2 regions of the Effusibacillus dendaii genome follow, and region 2 is predicted to be linked to the other one. Evidence: a T-box and tRNA genes for the amino acid it is inferred to sense, from the RefSeq annotation. Region 2 holds a T-box; the other holds one or more tRNA genes.
What was found. The T-box of region 2 lies ahead of pheS (phenylalanine--tRNA ligase subunit alpha). A T-box ahead of a tRNA ligase gene usually reads a tRNA of that ligase, here a tRNA-Phe.
Positions count from the first base shown of each region.

Region 1: it encodes a tRNA-Phe, which carries the amino acid that the T-box ahead of pheS (phenylalanine--tRNA ligase subunit alpha) is inferred to sense. The anticodon was not compared.

Region 1 is NZ_AP023366.1:1,132,505-1,147,964, forward strand. It holds rRNA gene skT53_RS05965 (16S ribosomal RNA) at 1-754, opposite strand, end outside; tRNA gene skT53_RS05970 (tRNA-Gly) at 1,413-1,486, opposite strand; tRNA gene skT53_RS05975 (tRNA-Ser) at 1,518-1,608, opposite strand; tRNA gene skT53_RS05980 (tRNA-Pro) at 1,615-1,691, opposite strand; tRNA gene skT53_RS05985 (tRNA-Leu) at 1,699-1,785, opposite strand; tRNA gene skT53_RS05990 (tRNA-Leu) at 1,795-1,881, opposite strand; tRNA gene skT53_RS05995 (tRNA-Gln) at 1,885-1,959, opposite strand; tRNA gene skT53_RS06000 (tRNA-Met) at 1,966-2,042, opposite strand; tRNA gene skT53_RS06005 (tRNA-Tyr) at 2,054-2,138, opposite strand; tRNA gene skT53_RS06010 (tRNA-Thr) at 2,141-2,216, opposite strand; tRNA gene skT53_RS06015 (tRNA-Phe) at 2,223-2,298, opposite strand; tRNA gene skT53_RS06020 (tRNA-Asp) at 2,321-2,397, opposite strand; tRNA gene skT53_RS06025 (tRNA-Met) at 2,403-2,478, opposite strand; tRNA gene skT53_RS06030 (tRNA-Val) at 2,552-2,627, opposite strand; tRNA gene skT53_RS06035 (tRNA-Glu) at 2,635-2,711, opposite strand; tRNA gene skT53_RS06040 (tRNA-Thr) at 2,750-2,825, opposite strand; tRNA gene skT53_RS06045 (tRNA-Asn) at 2,829-2,903, opposite strand; tRNA gene skT53_RS06050 (tRNA-Ala) at 2,912-2,987, opposite strand; tRNA gene skT53_RS06055 (tRNA-Arg) at 3,035-3,111, opposite strand; tRNA gene skT53_RS06060 (tRNA-Leu) at 3,117-3,201, opposite strand; tRNA gene skT53_RS06065 (tRNA-Gly) at 3,207-3,281, opposite strand; tRNA gene skT53_RS06070 (tRNA-Lys) at 3,286-3,361, opposite strand; gene skT53_RS06075 (C40 family peptidase) at 3,677-4,225, opposite strand; gene skT53_RS06080 (hypothetical protein) at 4,326-4,574, opposite strand; gene skT53_RS06085 (Nif3-like dinuclear metal center hexameric protein) at 4,651-5,769, opposite strand; gene skT53_RS06090 (tRNA (adenine(22)-N(1))-methyltransferase) at 5,760-6,452, opposite strand; gene skT53_RS06095 (AMP-binding protein) at 6,478-8,142, opposite strand; gene skT53_RS06100 (SLC13 family permease) at 8,255-9,727, opposite strand; gene skT53_RS06105 (acyl-CoA dehydrogenase family protein) at 9,801-10,943, opposite strand; gene rpoD (RNA polymerase sigma factor RpoD) at 11,246-12,400, opposite strand; gene dnaG (DNA primase) at 12,403-14,241, opposite strand; gene ppdK (pyruvate, phosphate dikinase) at 14,694-15,460, opposite strand, start outside.
Region 2 is NZ_AP023366.1:2,938,372-2,953,831, forward strand. It holds gene skT53_RS15685 (transcriptional activator HxlR) at 6-368, shown strand; gene zwf (glucose-6-phosphate dehydrogenase) at 692-2,179, shown strand; gene skT53_RS15695 (hypothetical protein) at 2,380-2,841, shown strand; gene gnd (phosphogluconate dehydrogenase (NAD(+)-dependent, decarboxylating)) at 3,199-4,092, shown strand; gene skT53_RS15705 (glucose-6-phosphate isomerase) at 4,149-5,486, shown strand; gene skT53_RS15710 (cyclase family protein) at 5,527-6,144, shown strand; gene skT53_RS15715 (spore germination protein) at 6,313-6,537, opposite strand; gene ytxC (putative sporulation protein YtxC) at 6,708-7,610, shown strand; gene thrS (threonine--tRNA ligase) at 7,988-9,931, shown strand; gene skT53_RS15730 (TrkH family potassium uptake protein) at 10,203-11,549, shown strand; gene skT53_RS15735 (potassium channel family protein) at 11,562-12,215, shown strand; gene skT53_RS15740 (TrmH family RNA methyltransferase) at 12,231-13,031, shown strand; gene skT53_RS15745 (DUF2512 family protein) at 13,092-13,451, shown strand; T-box leader at 13,523-13,764, shown strand; gene pheS (phenylalanine--tRNA ligase subunit alpha) at 13,817-14,854, shown strand; gene pheT (phenylalanine--tRNA ligase subunit beta) at 14,869-15,460, shown strand, end outside.

The sequences.
Region 1 (15,460 bases), 1.6 Mb from region 2:
TATCGGCCAGCAAGGCGCCTTCGCCACTGGTGTTCCTCCACATCTCTACGCATTTCACCGCTACACGTGGAATTCCCCTTGCCTCTCCGATCCTCAAGCCATCCAGTATCCAGGGCCATCCCGGGGTTGAGCCCCGGGCTTTCACCCCAGACTTAAATGGCCGCCTGCGCGCGCTTTACGCCCAGTAATTCCGGACAACGCTTGCCACCTACGTATTACCGCGGCTGCTGGCACGTAGTTAGCCGTGGCTTCCTCCTTGGGTACCGTCACGCCATGAGCATTCCCTCTCTCAGCCATTCGTCCCCAAAGACAGAGTTTTACAACCCGAAGGCCTTCTTCACTCACGCGGCGTTGCTCCATCAGGCTTGCGCCCATTGTGGAAGATTCCCTACTGCTGCCTCCCGTAGGAGTCTGGGCCGTGTCTCAGTCCCAGTGTGGCCGTTCACCCTCTCAGGTCGGCTACGCATCGTCGCCTTGGTGAGCCGTTACCCCACCAACTAGCTAATGCGCCGCGGGCCCATCTGTCAGTGATGCCGTAGCACCTTTTACAACCCTTAGATGCCTAAAGGCTGATTATCCGGTATTAGCACCCGTTTCCAGGCGTTATCCCAGTCTGTCAGGCAGGTTACCCACGTGTTACTCACCCGTCCGCCGCTGGCTTCCAGAGAGCAAGCTCTCTTTCCGCCCGCGCGACTTGCATGTATTAGGCACGCCGCCAGCGTTCGTCCTGAGCCAGGATCAAACTCTCAATGAACAGTTAGTGCTTCAGCACTTACTGTGAATGGATCCCGTTCCACAGGAATCGGGATTTCATTAGATATACTCCGCGTTGCCAACAGGACGTTGGCGCTCTTAGCGGAGCCACCTCTGTGAATGGATCCCGTTCCATAGGAATCGGGATTCCCTTAAGAATCAATCTGGCTCCCTACACGATTCAGTTTTCAAAGAACGACTGCCACCTTTGGTGGCTTAGCGGTGCTTGTGACCTTTGGGTGCTTGTGCCCCTCGGGTACAAAGAACGACTCGTTGTGCTTCCCAAAAGCAGCGACAAACATGATCTTAACAGATTCAAACGCCCAAAACAAGTGGAAGTTTTTATCTTTTTTCGTGCCGCTCTCTCGCGGCGACATGGATTATAATATCACGTACTTGATTTTCTCTCAAACAGGTTTGCAAAACAAACCTAAACAAAATAAGAAACAATTCAAGGATGAAATATAATAATCTCTTCTATTCTTCACATATCTTTATTTTTTGTAAAAACATCATTCACAATGCGATATAAAACGATCAAATCTGTTTTGTACTGTGGTCACTACAAAATTAAGCCTACTCGACAGCTCAGAAGATCCTGAAGAAATTCTGAAAAAGAAAAAAACGAGAGATCCGTATAAGGTCTCCCGTTTTATCTATGGAGCGGGTGATGGGAATCGAACCCACGCTACCAGCTTGGAAGGCTGGAGTTCTACCATTGAACTACACCCGCAACAATAAGTTACATTGTTGAAAATAATATATGGCGGAGAGAGTGGGATTCGAACCCACGAGACGCTGTTAACGCCTACACGATTTCCAATCGTGCTCCTTCGACCCCTCGGACACCTCTCCAATACCTGGTCGGAATGCAGGGATTCGAACCCTGGACCTCACGCTCCCGAAGCGTGCGCGCTACCAAACTGCGCTACATTCCGAAACATATGGTGCCGGCGAAGGGACTTGAACCCCCACTCCCTTGCGGGAAACGGATTTTGAGTCCGTCGCGTCTGCCAATTCCGCCACGCCGGCATATAAAACTGGTGCGGTCGAGAGGACTTGAACCTCCACGAGCTTACGCCCACAAGAACCTGAATCTTGCGCGTCTGCCAATTCCGCCACGACCGCACGTGGCTGGGGAGGTAGGGATCGAACCTACGCATGACGGAGTCAAAGTCCGTTGCCTTACCACTTGGCTACTCCCCAATTTTCTGGTGGCTCGAGAGGGAATCGAACCCCCGACCTACGGGTTATGAATCCGTCGCTCTCACCAACTGAGCTACCGAGCCAGAAACAAACATGGTGGAGGGAGAAGGATTCGAACCTTCGAAGGCGTAGCCAACGGATTTACAGTCCGCCCCGTTTGACCGCTTCGGTATCCCTCCGATGGAGCCACCTGCCGGAATCGAACCGGCGACCTCATCATTACGAGTGATGCGCACTACCGACTGTGCTAAGGTGGCATTAAATGGTGGCTCGGGACGGAATCGAACCGCCGACACGAGGATTTTCAGTCCTCTGCTCTACCAACTGAGCTACCGAGCCATGCCTGTTGTTTGACAAAAAATGGCGGAGCTGACGGGATTCGAACCCGCGGTCTCCCGCGTGACAGGCGGGCATGTTAGGCCACTACACCACAGCTCCTTATTTGGTTGCGGGGACAGGACTTGAACCTGCGACCTTCGGGTTATGAGCCCGACGAGCTACCAACTGCTCCACCCCGCGACAACAGGATGTCGGAGTGCCGACGTTGTGACATGGATGTCACAACTTTTAGCCGGCCTTCCTTAATCCTTTATGGTGGAGGCTGACGGGATCGAACCGCCGACCCTCTGCTTGTAAGGCAGATGCTCTCCCAGCTGAGCTAAGCCTCCATTCTCCTGGTGACGCGTACGGGATTCGAACCCGTGAATGCCGCCTTGAAAGGGCGGTGAGTTAAGCCACTTCTCCAACGCGCCATCCTCACTGACTTCTCTTCCCTTTGATGAGACAATTCTGGAGCTTCCAACCAGAATCGAACTGGTGACCTCATCCTTACCATGGATGCGCTCTACCGACTGAGCTATGGAAGCATTTGGCTCCTCGAGTAGGGCTCGAACCTACGACCCTCCGGTTAACAGCCGGATGCTCTACCACTGAGCTATCGAGGAATCTCATCTGGTGGAGATAAGCGGATTCGAACCGCTGACCCCCTGCTTGCAAGGCAGGTGCTCTACCAACTGAGCTATATCCCCAAACTTCCCTTTACTTCACAAATCTAAACCTCAATTTGCTTTTTATATGGCGTGCCCTGAGAGATTCGAACTCCCGACCTTTTGATTCGTAGTCAAACGCTCTATCCAGCTGAGCTAAGGGCACAGTTATGGTGCGACCGAGTGGACTTGAACCACCACGGGATTACCCCACACGCCCCTCAAACGTGCGCGTCTGCCATTCCGCCACGGTCGCATATATGGAGCGGAAGACGGGGATCGAACCCGCGGCCCTCGCCTTGGCAAGGCGATGCTCTACCGCTGAGCTACTTCCGCATTTTGGTGAGCCATGATGGACTCGAACCATCGACACCCTGATTAAAAGTCAGGTGCTCTACCGACTGAGCTAATGGCTCAAAATTTACAAACCGACAAGTGCTATCATACCAAAAAACTAAAGCAAACTCAAGATGTATTTTTTGGTTTTCCGCGTTGCATTCCTCTTTTATCATTTTGGTCAGCCAATCTCGCTGGCGACAAGTGTTATCTTATCATCTTCAATTCCCGAATTCAATCATAATAGTTCAACAAAACCCAACAAAACCTTTCTTAAACTGCAAACAATGCTCGCAATTTCCCGCACGCTCTTTTTTTCGCCGCCATGAAACAAAAAAAAATCTTGCCCACTGGGCAAGACGGTAAAAACTGAATGAAAAATGAAATTTTGCGAATCATATGGATGAAACCAAACGGGTAACAAATAAAATATGCTGCCGAACATCCGCACCCATACGCACCATAGACACAGTTTGATGGTTGCCGCTGGCATGAATCAAAACTTGCGGCGATAACGCAATCGCAACGTGTGTGGGTCCGCGATTGCCTGACTGCCCTAAAAACACCAGATCACCCGGCTGAATTTTTCCTATATCGTTGATTCGACGACCAAACACGGTCTGTTGCTGAACCGAGTGAGCAGGTATCCATATGCCGTTTTCCCGGTAAATTTCTTGAACGAACCCGGCGCAATAATACGTGTGAGGATGTTCAAACTGTATAGAGGAAAAAGTTGATTTGTCGGTGATATGCTGATTTGCAATTCGCACAAAATTCTCTTGAAAAACACGTTTATCCTTAACCAGAATTTCTTCCTTAGGAACCGCCGTAACGAGGATTTGCTTTCTTTCATCGGTTGCAGCCGTTTCGGCGTCAACAGGGGTAATTCCGACAACAACGAACAGGAGCAATAACAAGGTAAGTAGCTTCCAAGGTCGTTTCACCGTACGCCCCCCCATGCGACATATTCGATTTTTGCTGCTTGATTACAGAATTCCCTGCTGCGTCGATACGTATAAGAGGGAGTTTTTGCTCCTGATACCACTACGGATGCATCGTATACTTTCTGCCTTTATAGATCGGACGAATTCGTTTTGACTGACAAAATTGGCATTCATAAACGATTTTGGTACTCCCCCCGTCTTCGCCCGAGGTATAAAGCACCTTCTGCATAATCCTCCCGCAATCCGGACATTTGGAGATTGTCAACATGGAATATGCCACATGATACAGGTACGTTCCACTTAAAATAGCGATGAGTGCACAGACAGCAACGATGACCCATTCAATCACAATGAAACACCCCCATACAATATATGGAGGTGTCCGGCAAAATAGACTGTCCAAGCAAAAACGAGCTGACGGCAGACTACAAAAAATCAAACGGTTCCGTACGAACGTTTGATGCAAGCGCTTTAATTGGCAAACCGAGATCCATTGCCTTCTCGTTCAAAAAATCGGCCACTACAGGCGCGATCCACTTCTCCATTCCGTTGTGTCCCGGATCAAGTAAAGCCAGCCCTCGAAAAAGCGCATCCTGCGCCTCATGATATTTGAGGTCTGCCGTTACCAACACATCTGCCCCATGCGCCAATGCCGCGTCAATCCATCCTGCTCCAGATCCCCCCAGCACAGCCACCTTCCGCACCGTTCGCTTCCGATCCCCGACAATCCGCAGTCCTGCAATATCCAACCGCTGCTTAACGAGGACAGCAAACTCTTCCAGTGTACAATCCACAGGCAACAACCCGACACGACCGATTCCGGAAGGCTTCCCCATAATCTCCAACGGATACAGATCATACGCTACTTCCTCATAAGGGTGGGCTGCCAGCATGGCACGGATCACCGATTCCTGCCGATCTTCCGGCAGCACCGTTTCCAACCGCACTTCTTCCACTCTTTCCAGGCGTCCTGGTTCCCCGGTATAAGGGTTCGTTGATTCACCCGGCAGAAAAGTCCCCATACCCGGTGTGTTAAACGTACAATGGCTGTAGTTTCCGATGTATCCGGCCCCGGCTTCACAAACGGCTTGCAACACGGCCTCATGGTGAGTTTGCGGCACAAATACCACCAGCTTTTTCAGCCGCTGGTTTTGCAGACGATCCAAAATCTGCACATCCTGCAACTCAAACAGGCGGGCCAGCACATCGTTTACGCCGCCTTCCGCAATATCCAGATTGGTATGGGCCGCATAGACAGAGATGTCATACGTCAACAACTTCGCAATCAGTCGGCCCTGATAAGAATCGGTCAGCAGTTTCTTAATCGGAGAATAGATAAGGGCATGGTGCGAAACAATCATTTGCGCGCCCACAGCAATCGCTTCATCCACCACTTCCTCCGTCACATCAAGCGTTGTCAAAATCCGGCTGACAGGCGCTTGGCTTCTTCCCACTTGCAAACCGATCCGGTCTCCCTGCATAGCCAATCCAGGCGACACCCATGTTTCCAAAATTCGAATGATATCGGCCACCGTTACTTGCACTGCCGCATCACCTCCTCGATTCGCTTTCTTCTTTCCAAAAACGCTTCTTTCTTCTGAATGGCAGTCTCACCTTTTCCATACTGCAGATTTTCCAAGGCGCGGTCTATTTTGTCCAATTCGTTCTGCAGTTTTTGTCCGAATAACGGATCGTTCTGCAAAAGCTGCAAACTGCCGATTTCGTACCACAACGGGTCATCATACTGTTCTGCGCCCGGTTCGGCCACCACGATTTCATACAAAATCCCATCATCTGCCACAAGTTCTTCCGCTGCAATTTTCCACCCGTGCTGGTGCAGCCAGTGCCGCAGCCGATCACTGTCTGCCATCGGCTGCAAAACTAACCGCTGCACACCCGCTAATTTTTCTTCTCCCGCGCTTAAAATCTCGACGATGGTGCCGCCGCCCATGCCGCATACGGTGATCAGATTTACCTCATTTTTATGTAGAACCTGCAGACCGTTTCCTTTGCGAACCTCAATTCGTTCTGCGAAACCATATTCCTGGACAGTGCGTTTTGCCGACTCAAACGGTCCCTGGTTCAATTCGCCCGCCACCGCCCGGATGACCCGATTTGCCTCAACCAAAAAAACAGGCAGATACGCGTGGTCGCTTCCAATATCTGCCATAACAGAGCCGTCCGGCACCCAATCGGCCACTTTTTGCAATCGTCCCGAAAGTTTCACTATCATCACCCTCACCATTATACCATCAGGCCGTTTCAATCGAATCGGCATCTTCCAGGTGAAGCAGTTTAATCGCCTGTTCACGCAGCTTGAATTTCTGGATTTTACCTGATGCTGTCAACGGGAACTCCTTGCAAAACTCAATATAGCGGGGGATTTTGAAACGCGCGATTTTTCCCGCGCAGTATTCCCTGATTTCTTCCGCTGTCGCCATTTCTCCCTCTTTTAATTGAATCCAGGCCATTACTTCTTCCCCATACTTCTTATCAGGAACACCAACAACCTGTACATCCAATACTTTCGGATGCGTATATAAAAACTCTTCAATTTCACGCGGGTACACATTTTCTCCGCCGCGAATAATCATATCTTTCAGTCGTCCCGTGATTTTACAGTAACCGTTTTCATCCATCGTGGCCAAATCGCCGGTATGGAGCCAGCCATCTTCATCAATCACTTTTCGAGTGGCCTCTTCATTCTTATAATACCCTTTCATGACATGGTAGCCTCGTGTACAGAGTTCCCCCTGCACACCGGGCGGCACTTCCAGATTGGTGTTCGGATCTACGATTTTGACTTCCACATCCGGCAGGGCCTTGCCAACGGTCGATACCCGCAGCTCAATCGAATCATCCGTGCGCGTTTGTGTGATCACCGGCGAGGATTCGGTTTGTCCATAGGCAATTGTAATTTCTTTGGCTCCCATCCTTTCAACGACCGCTTTCATGACCTCAATAGGACACGGCGACCCAGCCATGATTCCCGTCCGCAGCGAAGAAAGGTCATATTTGTCAAAATCGGGATGGCTGAGTTCCGCAATAAACATAGTCGGAACACCGTGCAGGGCTGTGCATTTTTCAGACTCGACGGCAGACAGCACCGCCTTCACATCGAACTCCTGCACCGGAACCATCGTCCCGCCTGCTGTGACACAGCTGAGCGTCCCCAGCACGCAACCGAAACAATGAAAAAACGGCACAGGAATACACATTCGATCTTCACTCGTCAATTTCATGCTTTTGGCAATATTGACCGCATTATTCACAATATTGCTGTGTGTCAGCATAACACCCTTCGGAAACCCAGTCGTACCCGAAGTATATTGCATGTTAATCACATCGTCAGGCGCCAGCGATGCCATTCTTTCATCGAGCTCCTGATCGCTGACCTGATCGCCCATTTTTACGATGTCTGACCAAAGGAACATTCCCGGATAACGGGTATCTCCGAGCACAATCACATTTTTCAAAAACGGAAGCCGCCCGGACTTCAGTTGTCCCGGTTGCGACGTTTTCAGCTCGGGAACAATCTCATACAGCATATCCAGGTAAGAAGCTCCCCGGAAAAAATCGATCAGAATCAACGTTGTAGAGTCGGATTGTTCAAGCAGGTATTGCAGTTCGGCCGATCGATAACTGGTGTTGACAGTGACCAGAACCGCTCCCATTTTGCCGGTTGCGAACTGAGTGGTTACCCATTCAGGATGGTTGCTGGCCCAAATCGCCACATGCTCACCCTTCTGAACACCCAACTGCATAAACCCTTTTGCTGCCTGACGGCATATCTGGTCAAATTCCCGATATGTATAACGCAGTCCCCGGTCTGGGTAAACCAACGCTTCTCGCTCCGGTTGCCGAGAAGCGACTTGCTCCAGCAGTTTCCCCACAGTCACCTGTAATCTGTCTGCCATAACAGACTCCCCTCATTTTTAAACTTTATTTGTTTTCATATGATTCGGGGGACTCTTCATATATTCCTATCAAAAGAACAAAATTTCATACAGCCGTCGTATTCGCCTTGATTTATTGCATATACCCCAACCACTTCCACCAGGTCAACGCCATCAGAAAAGTAAGCGCTGTTGTCGTTAAGGTTAACCAAATGCCGCAGCGCAAGAAATCTTTTTGTGTAACCCATCCCGTTCCATGCACCATTACACTGGGAATCGTCTCTACAACCAACAGAAAGCCAAACAGGCTGGTTAGCCCGGAAACGAACACCAACAGAAGAATTGACACATGCGCTCCCTGAGAGGCCAGAGCTATTACCACCGGAACCGTGGCAATCACGGATGTCGAAACATTGGAAGTGACCTTATGAATCAGCTGCGTAAGTACAATTACCATCAAGACAGCGAGATAGGGATTGGAGAAAAGAAAGCGCGTCCAATCATGTTCCAGCCATTTCGACAGATAACCGATCGCACCACTTGTAGAGAGGACTCTCCCCAGGGAAAGCGTCACACCAAGCAAAAGCAGTGTGCTGAAATTAATGTTCAACAAGGAATCCCATTTTGCCACCCGAACACCCGGCCAGGCAATCAGTACCACCCCGATAAACGCAGGGATAACCGGCGGCCAACCGTGCACCCCTTCGAGTATCCATAAGACAAAGACACCTGTCAGAATCAACAGCAGACGTTTTTCCTTTCCTGTTAACGGCCCCAGTTCGGCAATCTGTCCGCGCACTTTTTCCTTTAAATTTTTCTGCGCTTCCTCTTTCACCGGAAAACAACGATACAGAATCCACCAAGCCACAGGGATCAGAAGCAGCCAGAGGGGCAGCGCGAGCAACAACCAATCCAGGTAGGTAATGTGCTGTTTTAAATAATAATTGGCTAAATCGACCGTTACCACATTTCCGACCGCAGCCGGCAAAATGGCGGTTCCGCTGATTGTGCATCCAACGGCAACAGCCATCATCAGTTGTTTGCTGCGCACATCACCGATTTTGATTCCCAGAATTTCCGCCACAGAGTACACAATCGGCAGCAGTATGGCAGTTCGTACAGCCGTTGCCGGGATAAAAATGGCCATAATTTGAGGAATCAACAAAATACCTGCCAAGACTCCACCCTTGATCTCGCCAAACCAGTATAACAGCAGATAAGTCAATCGTTTTCCCAGATCGGTCTGCTGTACTGCACTGGCGATCATCATGCCAGCCACAATCAAAAAGACGGCAGGCGAGGAAAACCCTGACAGCACCAAATCGGTCGAAGCAGCCCCAGATACCGGCAGCGCAAATAAAACAATGACCGCAGTCATTGAGAAAGGGATGGGTTCAAACACCCACAAAACAATCGCTGCCAACGTAATGGAAAGCACCGCTCGCGGGACGTACGGCACGCTTCCTGATAACCCAAGGAATACGGCCAGAAATACAATGCCTGACAATGTCAAAAAAAACGGCTTCTTGGTTAGAAGCCAAAAACGGGCTTTGGGAGAAAGCACGCTCTGTTCCAAATCAGATTCGATACGACTGGCAGTAGACATAAGTAGCACCTTGTATAAGTAGATTGTTGTTTTCAGAATAGTTTATTTCACCCTCTTTTGTCCAGCAATTCTGTCAACATCCCAGGTGTCTTGCAATCACCAATCTTTGAACTTCTGACGTTCCCTCGCCAATCTCCATTAACTTCGCATCCCGCAAATACCGTTCCACCGGGAAATCTTTCATATACCCATATCCGCCGTGAATTTGAATCGATTGATCGCATGCACGCATGCAAATTTCAGACGCATAGAGTTTGGCCATCGCCGCCTCTTTGCCGAAAGGACGCTGGTTGTCTTTTAACCATGCCGCTTTCAGCACCATATTACGTGCTAATTCAATATGCATGGCCATATCGGCCAATTTGAATTGAATCGCCTGGAACTTGGATATGCTGTGTCCGAACTGTGTCCGTTCCTTGGCGTACTGCAGCGCTGCTTCAAAAGCTGCCTGCGCAATTCCCACCGACAACGCACCAATCGAAATTCGCCCACCGTCCAACGTATAGAGAAACTGCTTAAACCCAGCCTGCGCATCTCCCAGCAGATTTTCCGCCGGAACACGTACATCCTCCAGAATCAGTTCCGCTGTATTGGAACCGCGCAGACCCAATTTTTCATACTCTTTGCTCACCTGAAACCCTGGCGTATCGGTGGGAACGATAATCGCCGATATGATGTTCTTCCCGTTTGCCGCTTTGCCTGTCACCGCTGTGACAATCACCGTTTTTGCAAAACTGGCGTTGGTGATGAAACATTTCGATCCGTTGATTACGTATTCGCCGCCAACCAGAGTTGCTTTTGTTTGGGTGCTTCCCGCATCCGACCCGGCACTAGGTTCCGTTAGACCAAAAGCACCCAACGCCTGGCCTGTCGCCAACGGAACAAGAAACCGTTTCTTCTGCTCCTCTGTGCCAAAATAATAAATGGGAGCGGCCCCAAGCGATACGGCGGCGGCATAACTCAATCCCGTGCTTCCGCAAGCTCGCCCCACTTCCTCAACAGCCAACGCATAGGAAACCGTATCTCCGCCGATTCCCCCGTACTCTTCCGAAAAAGGGATGCCCAGGAATCCCAGTTCCCCCATTTTCTGAAACGTTTCTAATGGGAACCGCGCTGTACGGTCAACTTCGGCCGCTTTTGGGGCGATCTCCCGATCCGTAAAATCCTTCACCATGTCACGCAACATTTTTTGTTCTTTTGTCAGATCAAAATCCATTACAATCCCCTCCCGACCGACCGAACGCTCGCTCAGTTTGTAAAAAAACAAAAAACGACTTTCTTACTCATTAGTATATGAACAGTGGCGGGAAGCTGTCGAGACATACTTTCGAAAATTACGAAAAAATTCGCGAAATCAGAAAAAGCTATTTGCAAGGGGAGATCGATCGCGGTAAAATAACTACACAAGAGAGCGCGTCTAAAAAGAAAAGTAAGCGGTTTCATACAAGCAGTAAAAAAAAAAGCACCCGTTTCTCACGGATGCTTCCAAACCACTTATTTGAATAGTCGGGACTGCTCTTATTCAAGGAAATCTTTCAGACGTTTACTTCGGCTTGGATGACGCAGCTTACGCAACGCTTTTGCTTCAATTTGACGAATCCGTTCACGCGTCACACCGAACACTTTGCCCACTTCTTCCAAGGTGCGTGTACGTCCGTCGTCAAGTCCAAAACGAAGTCGAAGCACGTTTTCTTCCCGTTCCGTAAGGGTATCCAAAACGTCCTCAAGCTGCTCTTTCAAAAGCTCGTAAGCAGCCGCATCGGCTGGCGCCAATGCATCATGGTCCTCAATGAAATCGCCCAAATGGGAATCATCTTCTTCCCCAATCGGCGTTTCCAGAGAAACCGGTTCTTGCGCGATCTTCATGATTTCACGAACTTTTTCGGGGCTCATTTCCATCTCGACAGCAATTTCTTCCGGGGTTGGTTCGCGTCCCAACTCTTGCAGCAGTTGCCGGGAAATACGAATCAGTTTGTTAATCGTCTCGACCATGTGGACAGGAATACGTATGGTCCGAGCCTGGTCCGCAATCGCGCGAGTGATCGCTTGTCGAATCCACCATGTTGCATAGGTGCTGAACTTGTAACCCTTACGGTAGTCAAATTTTTCGACAGCTTTAATGAGTCCCATATTTCCTTCCTGAATCAGATCAAGAAACAGCATGCCGCGACCGACGTACCGTTTCGCGATGCTCACAACCAGCCGAAGGTTTGCTTCTGCCAATCGGCGTTTTGCCTCTTCGTCGCCATCTTCAATCCGCTTGGCCAATTCGATTTCGGCGTCTGCCGACAACAGGGGAACCCGGCCAATCTCTTTCAAATACATCCGGACCGGATCGTTGATTTTGATTCCCGGCGGGACAGTCAAATCCCCCAAATCAAACTCTTCTTCACCGGCAACCACCGCATCTTCTGACGAATCCTCTTCCAGAAGGAGTTCCTCATCCTCTTCCTCATCGTCCGATTCGTTGCTGACTTCCACCCCACGTTCGGTCAGCAGTTCAAAAAATTCGTCAATCTGATCAGAGTCCTGTTCAAACGCAGAGAGTTTGTCCATAATCTCTTTGTATGTCAAATATCCGCGTTTTTTTCCTGCTTCCAGCAGTTGTTCCTTTACTTGGTCAATCGTAATTTCTGTTGCAGTTTCTGTGCTTTTCACTGATTTCTTCACCATCCCTACCCCTCCTTCCCCACGGAGTGTCTATCTAATTTTTTTCGCAACTCAATTTGTTCCTGCATCAAAGTCCGAAGCATCTCGAAATCCCCGTTCTTCGCGGCCTCTTCCATCTCTTTTGGAATCAACTGCAACCTTTTTTCAAGATCGTAATTCTGTATTCGAACGATGTAGTCTTCAATCAAACCGGGCCGCTCATCGATCGAGTCCGCTTCGACCGCAAGTTCTGACGCCAAACGGATCAGATTTTGATCGCTGAGTGTCGAGATGAACTGGGCAGGGTTTGCATTCGGGTGATCCTCGTAGTACGAATAGAGGAAAACAGCCAATGCGGCGTGTTCTTCAACGGAAAATTCGTCAACAATCGTTTCTTTGACTTGTCTTGCTACCCCCGGATCGATTAACATATGGGTAAGAAGTTTTCGTTCCGCCTGAATGTAGGCGGGAAGCAGGCTATGCGTTTTTTTAGAAATGCGATCGCCATTTTGTATATTAGTATTCCACTGACTGGCAGGTTTATCCACCGATTTTGGAAAAGACGAGACCATTTTCATCTCCTTTTCCAAACTTTCGAGAGACACGTTAAACTCGCCTGCCAAATCCCGCAAATACGTCTCTCGCTCAATCGGGCTTTTTACTTCGCCGATAAGTTGCACCGCCTGCGACAGAAAGTGAACAAGCCCTTCATGGGATGACAATTGGCTGCTGTTGCGCAACACTTGCAGCTTGAAGGCTGTGATTGACATTGACCCTTCTTCTGCAATGCGCCTAAACGCATCCGCACCATATTGATGAAGGAACAAATCGGGATCCAACCCATCGGGAAGCACGGCTACACGCGGATTGCCGTCCACTTCCAAAATGACTTCCGAATTGCGAAATGCAGCTTTTTGCCCTGCCGGATCGCCATCATACATCATCAAAATTTCATCAGCGTTTCGTTTCAAAATTTTCGCTTGATCCTGTGTTAAAGCAGTCCCAAGCGCGGCCACCGCGTTTGTAATGCCAAATTGATGAGCCGTTATCACATCCATGTAACCTTCCAACAGTATCGCTTTTCCGCTCTGCCGGATGTGTTGCCGAGCACGGTTCAAATTGAACAGTTGCCTTCCTTTTTGGAACAGTTCCGTCTCTGGGGAATTCAGGTATTTAGGTTCACCCTTCCCTAAAATCCGACCCCCAAATCCGATGACTCGCCCCTGCCCGTCATGAATGGGAAACATCACGCGTCCTCTGAATCGGTCATAATATCTACCGGGTTGTTTGCCGTTTTCCGAAAGCAGCCCAGCCTGTTCAAGAAACTTCTCTTGGAAACCGCGCCGTTTCAAAAAGTTGGTCAAAACATCCCAACGGTTAGGCGCATAACCTAGCTGAAACTCCTCGATCGTCGTTAGCGTCAAACCACGCTCACGCAGATATTTCAGAGCCGGTACGCCCGCTTCCGTATTCACCAGAATATGATGATAATACTTAGAAGCAAGGTCATGGCATTGGAACAGTTCTTTGCGACGCCTTGCCGCCGGGGAATCATCCTCCGCATCGTCTTGCTTCGGCAGCGCAATTCCTGCACGTTTTGCCAAGTGTTCCACCGATTCCAAAAAAGACAGATTTTCGATGTGCATAATAAACGAAATGACATTGCCACCCGCTCCGCACCCGAAACAGTGGTACAATTGTTTGGGCTGAGACACAGAAAACGACGGGGTTTTTTCTGAATGAAACGGACAAAGTCCAACAAAAGAACGCCCCGATCGTTTAAGCTCCACATATTCGGACACTACATCCACGATATCAAAATGATGACGTATTCGTTCAATGACGTCGTCCGGAATCCGCCCCATCCGCCATCACCTTTCCTATTACTACAGTTGGGTAGCCACGGATTACATTCTGATATTCGCCAATCCGAAGGTATCTCCTTCTGTGTTGTGATGATCAGCCTTTTGTAAAATTTGATCCGGTGAAGTTAATATTCTACAGGCATCGACATTTTCCTTCTGGCTTTTTACGATTTCTTTACATCAATCGACACCCGTGCGGACTCCTCAAGCCAATACTAAGCTATCCTAGTATAGACCCAATTGTTCCTAAATATTCCGAATACGCCGACTCAAATTTCCTTACTATAATTTACGCTTTATTTTATAAAAAATCCTTCTTGTTTTATAATAAATTAAAACCTGACACACAAAGTTCATAATCCAGGAAAAATCAGGCCCCATCAGCTTTTTCCACTGACAGGGCCTGCCCCCCTTTATATCGGGGGTGAATCTAAGTTGTTATGCACAAACATTTATTTTGCATGTTTAATCGTCGCTTGAGCAGCCGCCAAACGCGCGATGGGGACGCGGAACGGTGAGCAGGATACATAATTTAATCCCGTTTTATAGCAAAACTCGATGGAACTTTTCTCGCCGCCATGTTCCCCGCAAATGCCGAGCTTCAGCTCCGGTTTGACAGCCCGTCCCAGTTTTTCCGCCATCGAAATCAGTTTGCCAACCCCGTTTTGATCCAGTACAGCAAACGGATTATCAGGCAGCACTTTATGGTTAACATATTGATGCAGGAACTTGCCCTCCGCATCGTCGCGAGAGAAACCGAATGTGGTTTGCGTCAGGTCGTTCGTACCAAAAGAGAAGAAATCCGCTTCTTGCGCAATTTCATCTGCCGTCAAGGCAGCCCGCGGAATCTCAATCATGGTGCCAATCGTGTAATCAAATCGGAGACCGGTTTCCGCCATCACCTGATCGGCTTTTTCCACCACCAACTCACGCATGATCCGCAATTCATTGACATGGCCGACGAGCGGAATCATCAATTCCGGCCGAACATCAACCCCCTGTTGCTGCAATTTGGCAGTCGCCCGGAATATGGCGATCACCTGCATCGCATAGATCTCGGGAAATGTCATGCCCAACCGGCAGCCGCGATGGCCCAACATCGGATTGAATTCGTGCAGGGCACGGACTTTACGCAGCAGATTTTCTTTTTCAGGCAGCAACTCAGGATCAGAGTCTGGCTGCATACGCAGTTTCGTAATCTCGACCAACAGATCTTCCA
Region 2 (15,460 bases):
AACGAGTGGGACGTTTTCATGATAAAAGATTTAACTGTGAAAAAGAATTGACTCTTTCTGTAATTGGCGGAAAGTGGAAGATGATTATTTTGTGGCATTTAGGAAAAAGTGGCACAAAGCGATTTAGTGAATTGAAAGCCCTCCTTCCGGGTATTACACAGAAAATGCTTATTAACCAGTTGCGGGAATTGGAAGAAGACCTTATTGTACATCGCGAAGTTTATCCCGTTGTTCCGCCTAAAGTTGAATATTCATTGACAGAACAAGGGAAAACCCTGATGCCGATTCTCGATTCGATGTATGAATGGGGTAAAAACTATATGACAACAGTCATGCAGGACGAGGATAAAAGAATAAAGACCATATAAACATGTATGGAAATTAAAACAAGCACCGGTAATACTTGGCCACATATTTTAGAAACAACGTGCGGAACCTTAGAAGAAGAGCACGTTGTTTTTTTCGTTTGTCCCTCATAGTATACTTTTTTATACTATGTAACATAAAAGTACATACTTGCTCCTTGTTATAATATGTCTAATAATATCCCCATCAACGCTAACCATAGATTTGGCGGATTGCATTAAAGAAGATAAAGGAAGTCAATCCATACAAGTGTTAAGGTTAGCCGATCAATTTCTCACATTTTTGTGCTTTTGAAAAAATGTTTGAATAAATGGAGGGGTTAAAAATGGAATCTATGACCTTTGTGTTATTTGGAGCAACCGGTGACCTAGCAAAAAGAAAAATATTCCCAGCACTATACAATCTATTTTCCGATGACAAATTACCTCCTGTATACTCAGTTGTTGGTATAGGGAGAAAAGAATTCACAGATGTTGAATTCAAAACATTTATAGAACAATCTTTACAAACCTTTTCCAGACGCAAACCGGAAGACAATTCGAAGTTGGAATCTTTTCTTCGTACCTTCCGTTATTGTCGCTTAGATGTAACAGAAAAAGAAGGGTACCAATCTTTGTTGAAAAAAATACAAGAGCGAGAACAGGAATTCGGTATCCCTGAAAATCGAATGTTTTATCTCTCTGTTGCACCGGAGTTCTTTGATGTGATTGCTTTGAATATCAAGGAGAGCGGATTAGGTGCAACCAAGGGATGGAAACGTCTGATTATCGAAAAACCGTTTGGCCATGATTTGAAGTCAGCTCAGGATTTAAATAATAAACTAAGCCAAGCATTTGAGGAAAATGAAATTTATCGGATTGACCATTACCTTGGTAAACCAATGGTACAAAACCTGGAAGCATTAGGATTTGCGAATCCTGTTCTCCGGACTTTGTGGAACAACCAACACATTGCGAATGTCCAAATAACCGCTAGTGAAACGGTTGGAGTGGAAGAAAGAGCCAGTTATTATGACCACGCAGGAGCGATTCGAGATATGGTGCAAAATCATATGCTGCAAATGTTGATGATGACTGCCATGCATTTACCAAAACAAATCACTGCCCAGGATATTCGTCATGAAAAGAGAAAAGTGATGGAATCTCTCCGTCCTTTGCAAAAAGCCGATGTAGGTAACCATGTGGTTCGTGGTCAGTATGGCCCAGGGAAAATTAATGACTATACAGTAATCGGATATAGGGAAGAGCCTGGCGTTGATGTTTCTTCAATGACAGATACATTTGTTGCTGCCCGTTTATGGATTGATGATCCTTCTTGGGAAGGCGTTCCCTTTTATATCCGTACAGGGAAAAGGATGAGGGAAAAGTCCACGCGTATTGTCATTGAATTTAAAAATACGGTAAAGGATTTGTATATCGCTCAAAACGAAAGTCCGGTCCCAAATCTTTTGATTATCCAGGTGAATCCGCACGAAGGTGTATCTTTGCAATTAAACCGTAAAAACCCTTTAAAAAGTGGGCATATTGAGCCTGTCACTGTCGATTTTACATCTAATACGAAAGATGTGCCGGAAGCTTATGAACTGTTACTATTTGATGCTGTGCGGGGAGACTCCACTTTCTTCGCCCATTGGAAGGAAGTTGAATTATCCTGGAAGTGGGTACAGCCCGTTTTAGAGGCATTTGAAGAAAACCTCTTACCTCTGCATCAATATCCGGCAGGATCGGATGGTCCGGAAGCGTCACGTCAATTATTGGAAGAGGATGGGTTTCAGTGGTGGTTAGATAAAGGCCCTGTTAAGGTTTTGACATAACAACAGAAACGTGCTTTAACTGATTTATTTTACGAAAACACGTTCAGAGCAGCGGTGCGATGTCAAGCCCCCAACTTAACCTAATATTTGTCGTACCCATGCTTTTGGGGGAGGTGCAGCGAAAGAAGGCAACACCAAACTAAGCCCACCCTGCCTTGAATTCCAGTTATTGCCATTCGGCCACTATTCCGGAAGCAAAGATGGGAGCGATTGCCGGGAATGGAATCCAGCGTTTGCGGCAATCGATACGAAGAGCGCGCAGCCTTTTGCAAGGAACGGGCGACCGCCTCAGGATCGTCGAACCGGTTCTTGCCGTGCTTCACAAGGAAGTCGACGATAAGACTGGGATTGAAGAGGTACACGTTCTTACGGCGGACGCCGAAATCAAAGTGACGTTGGATGTACATGGCGGCATGGGTCGAAAAACAGCCCGTGTGCTCAAGGCCGAAGAGAACTTCTTGCGCGTGGTGTTTCTGCACCAGCTTGGTGATGCGATCCTGAAACTCCAGGATTCCAGGGCGATTGTTGGTGACGGTGAAACGGCTAACAGGTCGTTTCTCATCGTCCCGGGTCAAACAGCAAACCGAATTGGCTTGGTTGCCTACATCAATTCCGACAAACAGGGGAGAGGGCATGGCAATCACCTCCTTCGGTTGGAATGAAGATGCCTACGACCTTGGGATGTCCCTGGGAAACCCATGAACGACGGCCTTGCGAGCTATTGGAATACACCGGGGGCCATCGGTGCACATGCCTCCCTCTGCGGGAGGTAACGGAACATTCCCTTGGTAGACACCTGCGGCTATTTTCCCAAAGACACCCAAGGTCCTAAACATCTCTAACTGCATTCAATTGCTAAAGCGATCGCTAGGAAAATGCTCCCGCGCTTCGCTTGGGCTACATCCAGCATGATCAAAATTACTCTATTTAATTTTCAAAGAACAATTTAAAAGAGCAACTACGTCATGGTTATGTAAACCAAATCGGTGGCTGCTCTTAATATACAAGGAGGCAATACTATGAAAGTCGGATTAATTGGTTTAGGAAAAATGGGTTTGAACTTGGGACGGAACTTAATCGATAACCAACACGATGTTGTGGCGTTTGATCTGAATACAGATGCAGTTGAAGAGATGAGAAGATACGGGGCTACAGGAACATCAAGCTTGCAAGAACTCGTTGAATCTTTGCAAACGCCAAGAATCCTTTGGATTATGGTTCCGCACTCGGTCGTTGATTCAGTTATCCATGAGATTACTCCTTTTTTGACCAAAGGAGATATTGTGATTGAAGCTGGGAATTCACACTATAAGGAATCCATTCGTCGTTACAACCAACTACAGGAAGTTGGAGTGAGCTTTATGGATGTAGGAACCTCTGGCGGGGTGGAAGGTGCCCGAAACGGCGCTTGTTACATGATTGGGGGAGACATCGAAGCTTGGAGTATTGTGGAGCCAATTTTCCGCGACACATCTGTAGAAAACGGGTATTTATATGCGGGAAAGGCAGGGAGTGGACACTTCTTAAAAATGGTTCATAACGGGATCGAATACGGTATGATGGCCGCCATTGGCGAAGGATTTGAAGTGCTAGAAAAAAGCGAGTTTGATTATGACTATGAAAAAGTAGCAAGAGTGTGGAATAACGGTTCGGTGATTCGGTCATGGCTCATGGACCTGACCGAGCGTGCGTTTTCTAAAGATGCGAAATTGGATGAAATCAAAGGGATAATGCATTCTTCCGGTGAAGGCAAATGGACGGTTGAGACTGCCTTGGATTTGCAAACGGCTACTCCTGTGATTGCCATGTCCTTATTGATGCGTTATCGTTCCTTAGAAAACGACACCTTCACAGGGAAAGTGGTAGCAGCTCTACGCAACGAATTTGGCGGACATGCAGTAGAAAAAAAGTAATGCCAAAAAGATTACACGAATGAATCACGAAAGATTGAGCGCAGGGAGGAATTTGCGTGACCATTTCTTTTAATTTTGCCAACGCTTTATCATTCATGAAGAAGAGTGAAGTAGAAAATCTGAGTGAATCGGTGAAAGTGGCACATAGCTTTCTTCATGAAAAGAAGGGGCCAGGATCCGATTATCTGGGTTGGGTTGATCTACCGCTCACCTATGATAAAGATGAGTTTTTGCGAATTAAGCAAGCGGCCGAGAGGATTCGAAAGAATTCAGATGCTCTTGTTGTTATCGGTATAGGCGGGTCATATTTAGGAGCAAGGGCGGCTATTGAAGCGTTGTCCCACACCTTTCATAACCAATTGGCCAATACTACACAGATTTATTTTGCAGGACAAAATATCAGCTCTACCTATATCTCCCATCTCCTCGAACTGTTAGAGGGTAAGGACATCTCAGTTAACGTGGTTTCTAAATCGGGGACCACTACGGAACCAGCTATTGCCTTCCGTATATTCCGTGATTTGATGGAAAGGAAATTTGGGAAAGAGGAAGCTAGAAAACGTATCTACGCTACCACGGATCAAGCAAAAGGTGCGCTAAAAAAGCTTGCGGATGAAGAAGGGTATGAAACCTTTGTGATCCCCGATGATGTGGGGGGAAGGTACTCGATTTTGACGGCCGTTGGTCTTCTGCCAATTGCTGTATCTGGAATCAATATTGATCGCATGGTGCAAGGTGCCGCAGACGCTTGCCGCAAATACAACAATCCCGATCTTTTAAGCAATGACAGCTATCAATATGCGGCTGTACGAAATGTACTCTACCGCAAAGGAAAAACGATTGAACTGCTTGTTAATTATGAACCTTCCCTTCATTATGTTTCCGAATGGTGGAAACAATTGTTTGGTGAAAGTGAAGGGAAGGATCAGAAAGGGCTTTATCCGGCATCTGTTGATTTTACAACAGATCTTCATTCCATGGGTCAATACGTGCAGGAAGGTCGCAGAGATCTCATAGAAACTGTTCTACATGTTAAGAAACCCAAAATTGAAGTTACAATTCAAAATGATCCGGATAATATTGATGGGCTGAATTTTTTAGCAGGGAAAACCATGAATGAAGTCAACAATAAAGCGTTCCAAGGTACAATATTGGCTCATGTAGACGGAGGTGTACCTAACCTGGTTGTGGAACTCGATGAAATAAATGAATATACGTTTGGTGAACTGGTTTACTTTTTCGAGAAGGCTTGCGGGATCAGCGGGCATTTGATGGGTGTAAACCCATTTGATCAACCGGGGGTCGAGGCTTATAAGAAGAACATGTTTGCCTTGCTTGGCAAACCGGGATTTGAAGAAGAGAAGAAGAAATTAGAGAAACGTTTATCGGAGTGAGTCGTGCCAACGAGTAATGATTGAATGGGGGTGAGCATAAATGAAAATGTATGATGTAACAGGGGCCATTTTTGAAGGAATGACCGTATATAAAAACAAGCCGGAAAAGCAGCCGAAATTCATTCGAGTCAGAAACGGATATGTAACTGAATCTCGTATTGAGTTAGATGTACACACGGGAACGCATATTGACGCGCCGCTTCATATGGTGACAGACGGAGTCACATTCGAAACCATTTCGTTGGATAATTTGGTGGGTACTTGCAAAGTGTTAGATTTAACAGGGGTGGAAGACCGCATCACTAAGGCTGATTTGGAGCGTTTTGAGATCGAGAAGCGGGATTTTGTTTTATTTAAAACGAAAAATTCGTTTGAAGATACATTTACTTATGATTTTATTTTTCTTGCGCAGGATGGGGCCGAATATCTTTCTCAGTTGGGAGTTCGAGGAATCGGAATCGATGCGCTGGGTATTGAAAGAAGTCAAACGGGACATCCCACTCATAAAATATTGTTCGAAAATGAAGTGGTGATAATTGAAGGCCTTCGTTTAAAAGAAGTGGAGCAAGGGGAGTATTTTATGGTTGCCGCGCCTCTGAAATTGATGGGGACGGACGCTTCGCCGACAAGAGTATTGTTGTTTGAAGGTCTAATCTAACAGGCGCGTTGGTTGATTCCGAAGAAAGAATTTCGTTGCCTTTCGTTCAAATTGAGAATCATCCTGTAGAGTCTTTATAGTCAGAAAAAATCCCTTTAAGACAGTGGTCTTAAGGGTTTTTTTGTAGACTAAGGCCAATTTACCCAAAAATCCGCCGCCAGAAAACAGTTATGTGCCTGTATTGTTATTCGTATCAACCAAATCCGGATCGATTGTATTGGTGTTGCTGAGCAATGAATAGGTGGCTGACAAGTCCCCCGTCACTCCGCCGCCGCCTCCGGAATACGATTTGGAGGCGTTCTTTGGAGCAACAAACGCTGTATCGCCAAATAAGACGGTGGCACCTGCTGAAACAGATGTGATTTTAATGGGGCCTGCGATAAATGATGGCATCTGTCACCCCTCCTTCATCAGCGTCCAGTGGTATAAAATATGTCGCGGTTAAACCAAGAGTTCCTGTCTGCTGCATGTTTCTCCGTTTATCGTATATCCTAATGGCTGCTGACATATACTGTATAACACTTTTTGCAGAGGTAAGTTGTACCGATGAAAGGGTGACGTTATTGAACGTAATTGCAATCGGCACCGAGAAGATGTTTGACTCGTTGGCCCGCTGTTTGGATATAGGTCTGCAAGAACTGCATCAATACTCGATCGAGGCTTCTACAGGAAGATGTGAAAAGGGAACCCAGTGGTACTATACGATCGAATCAAAAAACGCTCAGGATCACTTGAAAGTCCGGCAGACAGTTGCCAAATGCATGGCCGATTTTTTAACCGACCAATGGGCGTCCGATTGGTTCCGTAAGCGAATTCAGACAACATATAGCTATTATGATGTTGATGAGCTCGTCTATCTGACGAAAACGGCAGTCCAATTTCTGCAATCGTATCGTCGGCCGAGTTCGCGATTGTTTCGCAGGGCGGAATTGGAACAGGAACTGACCATTTATTTGCAGGAACACGCGGTACTGCATATAGAAGGACTGATACGTTTCCGACTGAACGAATTTATCACCGATCTTCAAAAAGCAATGGAATACGCGATTGACAGAGACCTGATGGATCGGGAGTATCAGGAATTTGTCAAACTGCTGCGCCATTTTTTACAAATGCAAAAATCCCGGTCTCCTTTAGTTCATCTGGTTTTGACAGAAGAAGCCATACAGTTGGTTGATTATGACGGAATGCCGATCACGGATGAAGACCTGCAGCGTTTTTCGGAAGGTCAGCCAGACGATGATTTACAGCAGGAAAACATGCTGATTTCGACTCTGATTACGTTGGCGCCGTCCCATGTCAAAATTCATATGCCGATCGAGTTTTCTCACTTCGAAATTTTTTCCGATATGGTCAAACAGGTATTTCGGGACCGTGTATTGTACTGCAAAGGATGTTCCATTTGCCAGCCTGTGTTTGAAGTGCCGAATCTGCAGGAACAGCCGCCACTTGACTATTTAACATAAACAAATTATGATCTTGAATGAAGTATTGAAAAGCGAAAGCACAAAAGCGCAATTAAGGACGTTTCATCTGTACAACTGGCAGAGAGAGGGTGCCGTGGCTGCAAGCACTCTTCAGTAACGGCGGATGAAAAACCACCTTATAGCTTCCCGAAGGAACACTCTGCCTTGTAGGTGGACAGTATTTCGGGACGGATCCCCCACGTTACAGGGGTTAATAAGAATTTAACCGATCTTGGTTTATTTGCGCGGTTGAATTGAAACAAGGTGGAACCACGTAAGCAGTACGCTTTCGTCCTTGCAGGCTTCTAATGTCTGTTTGACGAAGGCGTTTTTAATTTCCTGACCTGCACGCAAAAAACGATAGGAGGGTATAGCAAATGACTGTCGATGCAGAGAAAGAAATTCAAGTCGAACTAAAAGACGGTACCGTTAAAATCTACCCGAGAGGGACAACCCTACTGGAAATTGCAGGCTCCTTGTCACAAAATCTGAAGAAAAACGCGCTTGTAGGGAAGTTGAACGGCAAGTTGGTCGATCTAAACACGCCTGTCATTGAAAATGCGAAAGTGGAACTGTTCACATATGACGATCCGGAAGGTCTTGAAACCTTGCGGCACTCAAACGCCCATTTGATGGCACAGGCGGTTGCCCGTTTGTGGCCGGGAGTGAAGTTTGCCATCGGCCCCGTCATTGAAGACGGTTTTTACTATGATTTTGCCGATCATTCATTTTCCCCTGATGATCTGCCGTTAATTGAACAGGAGATGCAAAAAATTATCAAAGAAGATTTGCCGATCGTCAGGGAAGAAGTCTCTCGCGAAGAAGCGTTAAAAATGTTCAGCGAACGGAACGACCGCTTTAAGGTGGAAATTATTAACGATCTGCCGGAGGATACGGTGTTGTCCGTGTATCACCAAGGAGAATTTACCGACCTTTGCACCGGTCCCCATGTGCCTTCTACCGGAAAAATCAAATCGTTCAAGCTGCTTTCGATTGCCGGTGCTTATTGGCGGGGCAAAGCGGAAAATGAAATGCTGACGCGTATTTATGCGACCGCATGGCCAAAGCAATCGCAACTGGACGAGCATCTGCAGCGGCTGGAAGAAGCGAAACGGCGTGACCATCGACGGATCGGCAAGGAATTGAAACTGTTTACGTTGACAAAAGAAGTCGGACAAGGGCTGCCGCTGTGGCTTCCTTACGGAGCACGCATCCGCCGCACCATCGAGCGCTATATCGTTGACCTGGAAGAAAGCCTTGGTTATGAACATGTATACACACCGCATATGGCGAATGTGGAATTATATAAAATTTCCGGACACTGGGATCATTACCATGAGGATATGTATCCGCCCATGGAAATGGATAACGAGCAACTCGTATTGCGTCCGATGAATTGCCCGCACCATATGATGGTTTATAAAAATGAGCTGCACAGCTACCGTGATCTTCCGCTACGCATTGCGGAACTGGGTACGATGCACCGTTACGAAATGTCAGGGACGCTGTCCGGATTACAGCGGGTCCGCGCCATGACATTAAATGACGCGCATATTTTCTGCCGACCCGATCAGATCAAGTCGGAGTTTAAGAAAGTAGTCGAACTGATCCAACGCGTATACCGTGATTTTAAAATCAAAGATTACTGGTTCCGGCTTTCCTATCGGGATCCGAAAAATACAGAGAAATACTTCCAAAACGATGAAATGTGGGAGAAAGCCCAATCGATGCTGAAAGAAGCGATGGACGAAATGGGCCTGCCCTATGTAGAAGCGGAAGGGGAGGCAGCCTTTTATGGACCGAAACTGGACGTTCAGGTGAAAACGGCCATCGGCAAGGAAGAAACTTTGTCGACTGCGCAGCTTGATTTTCTTCTGCCGGAACGGTTTGAATTGGAGTATGTCGGTGAAGATGGCAAAGCGCACCGTCCAGTCGTAATTCACCGGGGAATCCTCAGTACGATGGAGCGCATGACCGCCTATTTGATCGAGGTGTATGAAGGGGCGTTCCCGCTTTGGTTGGCGCCTGTTCAAGCAAAAGTACTGACGATTTCACCGCAATTTGAGGAATACGGTCAACGGGTGTTCGATTACTTGCACAGCAAACGGATTCGGGTTGAACTGGATAATCGGAATGAGAAAATCGGTTATAAAATCCGGGAAGCCCAAATGCAAAAAGTTCCCTACATGCTTGTCGTGGGGGCACAGGAAGCGGAAAACGGAACGGTTTCCGTGCGAAAGCGCGGGGCAGGCGATCAAGGATCGCATAATTTGGAGGAATTGGCCAACCGAATGGTAAAAGAGATCGAAGAACGGCAATGAGGATGTCCCCCGTAACGGGGGGCGTCTTTAACAGCTTGGAAAGTATAAAAATGTGATATTCCATCACTATTTTTATACTTTCGGCTGTCGAAAAAGGCTTCCTCTATTAGACGCCGCTTCTTCTTGAATATGCTTCGGTAGAAGCCTTTTTTATAAAGTTTCGCTGCTTCCATTAGTTTGGTAAGATTATCCTGTTTAAACAGATTAATGATGGATACTTGTTTGTTGGATATCCTATGGAAAAGGATTTTTGAAAAGAGAGGAGAACCAGATGGCGCAACGTCTAATGGCAAGGTGGATGACTCCCGCCCGGATACTGACAGTTGGATTTGCATCCTTGATTTTTTTGGGAGCGTTCCTGCTCAGCTTGCCGATTGCCTCGAAAACAGGACAAGGTCTCAATTTTATGAATGCGCTGTTTACAGCTACATCGGCCGCCTGTGTGACCGGGTTGGTGGTAGTGGATACTTTGACGCAATTCAGCCTCTTCGGTCAAATTGTGATTCTTTCGCTGATTCAGATAGGCGGATTAGGTTTCATGACCGTGGCCACGTTTATCATTATCTTCACAGGCAGGCGAATTGGCTTGCGGGAACGGTTGGTGATCCAGGAAGCACTCAATGTCAACTCGTTGGAAGGCGTCATCCGATTGGTACGCAATATCGTATTGATCACAATGGGAATTGAATTGGTGTGTGCTGCCATTCTGGCGTTTCGTTTCTCGTATGATATGCCAACTGTACGTGCTATCTACTATGGTGTGTTTCACGCAATTTCTTCCTTTTGCAATGCCGGCTTTGATCTGTTCGGGGACTTTAGGAGCTTGACCGGATATGTGAACGATCCGATTGTGAACATTGTCATTATGGTATTGATAATACTGGGCGGTTTGGGGTTTACCGTAATGGTTGATTTATGGAGAGTTCCCAAGGGGGAGCGGTTATCCGTACACAGCAAACTGGTGCTGCTTACAACGGCGGGGTTGTTGGTATTCGGCGCCATTGGGTATCTGTTGTTGGAGATGAACAACCCGAAGACGCTGGGAACCTTGGGGTGGGGGGACAAACTGCTTGCTTCCCTGTTTGCTTCAACAACCGCACGAACGGCAGGTTATGCGACGATCGACTACGGATCCCTGTCCGACTCTTCTCTTTTATGGACGATTCTCCTGATGTTTATCGGTGGGTCCCCGGGGTCGACGGCGGGCGGGATTAAAACGGTTACAACGATCGTGATTCTGCTGTACGTCTGGTCGGTCATCACAGGCAAGGACAGTACCGTTGTCTTCCATAAACGAATTGATCCGAAAACCATTTATAAATCGTTTATCATTACAGTTATAAGTGCGATTTTATTGATAGCGGTCACTTTTGCACTCACTATCTCAGAACATCATATTGCATTTATCCGGCTTTTATTTGAAGCGACATCTGCTTTTGGTACGGTGGGGCTGTCAACCAATTTGACGCCTGAACTGTCACCGTTTGGAAAATTGCTGATAACTGTGATGATGTATATTGGACGGGTCGGGCCTTTAACATTGACGCTTGCTTTGACGGCACGCGGACAAGATAAGGCGTTGATTAAATACCCGGAAGAAAAGCTTTTTGTCGGATGAGGAGGCAAGGATATGGCGAAACAATATGCTGTGATTGGCATGGGCCGCTTTGGCACCAGTGTGGCCAGTGAACTGTATGAGATGGGTTATGAAGTGTTGGGCATTGATACGAACGAGGATAAAATACAGGATGCGGTTGATTTTGTAACTCATGCGGTCACTGCCGATTCAACCGATGACAATGCTTTAAAAGCGCTTGGAATCCGCAACTTTGACGTGGTCGTGGTGGCGATTGGAGCCGATATCCAGGCTTCTATTTTGACGACTTTGATTTTAAAAGAGCTTGGCGTTAAAAAGATTGTGGTGAAAGCGCAAAACGAACTGCATGGAAAAGTGCTTACCAAAATCGGTGCCGATAAAGTTGTCTATCCGGAACGCGATATGGGTATTCGTGTCGCTCACAACTTGATTTCCCCCAATATTTTGGATTATATTGAGCTGTCGCCGGAATACAGCATGATTGAGATTGTCGCCAACCATAAAATGGTCGGTAAGACCCTGCAGGAAACCGATATCCGCAAAAAATACGGCTGTACCGTTATGGCCATTAAGCGTGGTGAGGACATCAATATTTCACCGTTGGCTAATGACCGGATCGATCAAGGGGATATTTTAGTTGTAATCGGGAAAAATGATGACTTGCAAACTTTGGAAGAAGAAGCATAGAAAGGTTGAAGAGTCTTGGAACTCATCACATCAGCAAAAAATAATCGGGTGAAAGACTGGGCAGCACTGAAACAGAAGAAATTCCGCGACCAAACAGGATTCTTTATCATCGAAGGTATTCGCCTTGTAGAAGATGCGTTGGAATCGAACGCGCCAATTGAAGTGGTTTTGCTTGCGGAAGATCTGATTGTGAGCGGAAAAGCGGACAAGATCATTAACTTGTCAGATTCCCTGCAAATCGAACAGATCAAAGTGAGTCAAGCGGTGATCGAAAATGTGGCAGACACGAAAACGCCACAGGGTGTGGTCGCAGTGGCCAGGCAGTATCAACACCAGCCAGCCGGTTTGATTGAAAGCCGTAAACAGTCTCTTTTCCTGGCGATTGATTCTATACAGGACCCAGGAAATTTGGGAACTATGATCCGTTCCGCCGATGCGGTTGGAGCGGGCGGCGTATTTGTAGGGAAAGGAAGTGTGGATCTCTATAATCCGAAAGTAGTCCGGGCGACAATGGGATCTTTGTTTCATCTGCCAGTTATGGAAGTCAATTTGGATGAATTGTTTCCTCTTTTAAAAAGACACGATGTGACCATAATCGGCACGTCAGTCGATCACCATGAAGATATTTATTCGGTGGATTTGACGGGCAGTATTGCAATTGTGATCGGTTCAGAAGCGCATGGTATTTCCGAGGAAATTCGACGGCATATCGACAGATGGATGTCGCTTCCCATGCCGGGGAAGGCGGAATCATTAAATGCTGCAATCGCTTCCAGTGTCGTTCTTTATGAAGCGTTGCGCCAGCGAAGGATGTAATGCGGAGACACGATTATTTGAAAATGGAGTTGGACAAGCTACCCTTTAGGGGGTGGTAGTGTGCGGTACGGAATGATCACATCTTTTTTGATCAAATGGGTCGCAGTAACAGCCGCCGTTTGGTTCACCAGTCTGTTTTTCCCGTTGCACGGGACAATGAACTTCGGCCATGTACTGCTGATCGGAACGGTTATCAGCATTATCGGATATATTTCAGATCTTGTAATTTCGCCTGCCGCTAACCAGATGGTGGCGATCGTCGCAGACTTTGTTTTAGCTGCGTTGATTGCTTATATGGGCAATTACCTGTTATTCGGAATGAATGTCACCTGGACATTCGCTGTAATTCTGGGCCTCATCGTGGCGGGGGTAGAGATTTTCTATCATGCGAAGTTTGTCACGGCCGTAAACCGGCGATAGGCGAAGTTTCAACGATTAGGGCTTGCATTCAACATGTGACTATACTATACTGAGTAGCAAATTCCAAAGATTGAACAGCAATGCAGGAGAGAGTACGGGCAACCATACCTTGCAGGGAGGAGACGTCACAGACTGAAAACGTCTCTAGGGCATGTTGTTCGGAAGTTCACTCTGTAGCTGCCACCTGAACCCAATCGCCTGTGTGGGATTGAAAATTAGGGCTGGCCGTATGTCCACGTTACGGATTGTAAAGTGAAGCAGCAAGCTGCTTAACAAGGGTGGTACCGCGGATGCATAACCTTTCGTCCCTTTTTTGGATGAAAGGTTTTTTGTTTTGTAGAAGAGAATTGGGGAGGATCGTTTGCATGAAGGAGCAATTGGAAACATTGCGGCAGAAAGCTTTGGCCGAATTGGCAACCTGTTCGGGACAGGCCGAACTGAACGAATGGAAAGTAAAGTATCTGGGCAAAAAAGGTGAATTAACTTCCATTATGCGTTTAATGGGACAACTGTCGGAGGAAGAGAGGCCGCAGATCGGGCAGTGGGTAAACCAGGTGCGGGCAAAACTCAATTCCGCATTTGAACAGAAAGAATTGAGGTTAAAACAGGCCGAACTGGAGCAGCGGCTGAAATCGGAATCGATTGATGTCACACTGCCGGGTCGAACGGTGCAGGTAGGCGGTATTCATCCGCTCACACGCGTGATACAAGAAATGGAACAGATTTTTATTGGACTGGGGTTTGAAATTGCAGAAGGACCGGAAGTGGAAACCGATTATTATAATTTTGAGGCGCTTAATCTTCCGAAAAACCACCCTGCCCGAGATATGCAGGATACGTTTTATTTGACCGAAGAAATTTTGCTGCGGACGCATACGTCGGGAATTCAGGTTCGGACACTGGAAGCCAAAAAAGGCGAGGTGCCCGTCCGGATTATTGCGCCTGGACGCGTCTATCGACGGGATGATGATGACGCAACCCATTCACACGCGTTTACGCAGGTCGAAGGACTGGTTGTCGATAAGGGCATCCGGATGAGTGATCTGAAAGGAATTCTCCTTGCATTTGCCCGCCGCATGTTCGGGGCGGAGCAGCAGATCCGGCTGCGTCCGAGTTATTTCCCGTTTACCGAGCCGAGCACGGAAGTCGATGTAAGCTGTTATGCGTGCCAGGGAAATGGATGCCGAATTTGCAAGCACACGGGCTGGCTTGAAATTTTGGGAGCCGGTATGGTGCACCCAAGAGTGCTCGAAATGGCAGGGTATGATTCGGAAACTTACACCGGGTTTGCTTTCGGTATGGGAGTGGAGCGAATAGCCATGCTGAAATATGGGATCGATGATATTCGGCATTTTTATGTAAATGACGTTCGCTTTCTGAAACAATTTGCGAATCGGTTTTAAAGGGGGGGATTCAATTGAAAATCTCATACAAATGGCTGCAGGATTATGTTGACTTAGGGGCGGATATGACACCGGAAAAATTGGCCGAGCTCTTAACTGACCATGGAATACCGGTCGAAGTGATCGAACGGCTGAATAAAGGCGTACACAATGTGGTGGTGGGCCATGTAGTTCAGACTGAACAGCACCCGAATGCGGATAAATTGAAAGTATGCCGTGTGGATGCGGGGCAGGCGGAACTTTTGCAGATTGTGTGCGGCGCCCCCAATGTAAAAGCGGGACAAAAGGTGCCTTGTGCCTTGCCGGGAGCGGAATTGCCGGGAGATATCAAAATCAAACGGGCAAAATTGCGCGGTGTTGAATCACAGGGGATGCTCTGTTCAGCAGCGGAATTGGGGCTGGACACCCGTCTTTTGCCCAAAGAACAAACAGAGGGACTCTACATTCTGCCGGAAGATGCGAAACCGGGTGAGTTGATCGAGCCGTTGCTGGGTCTGGATGATGTAGTGCTCGAACTGGAACTGACCCCCAATCGCGCGGATTGCTTGAGTTATCGCGGTGTGGCCTATGAAGTGGCAGCCATTCTCAATCGAAAAGTGAAATTTG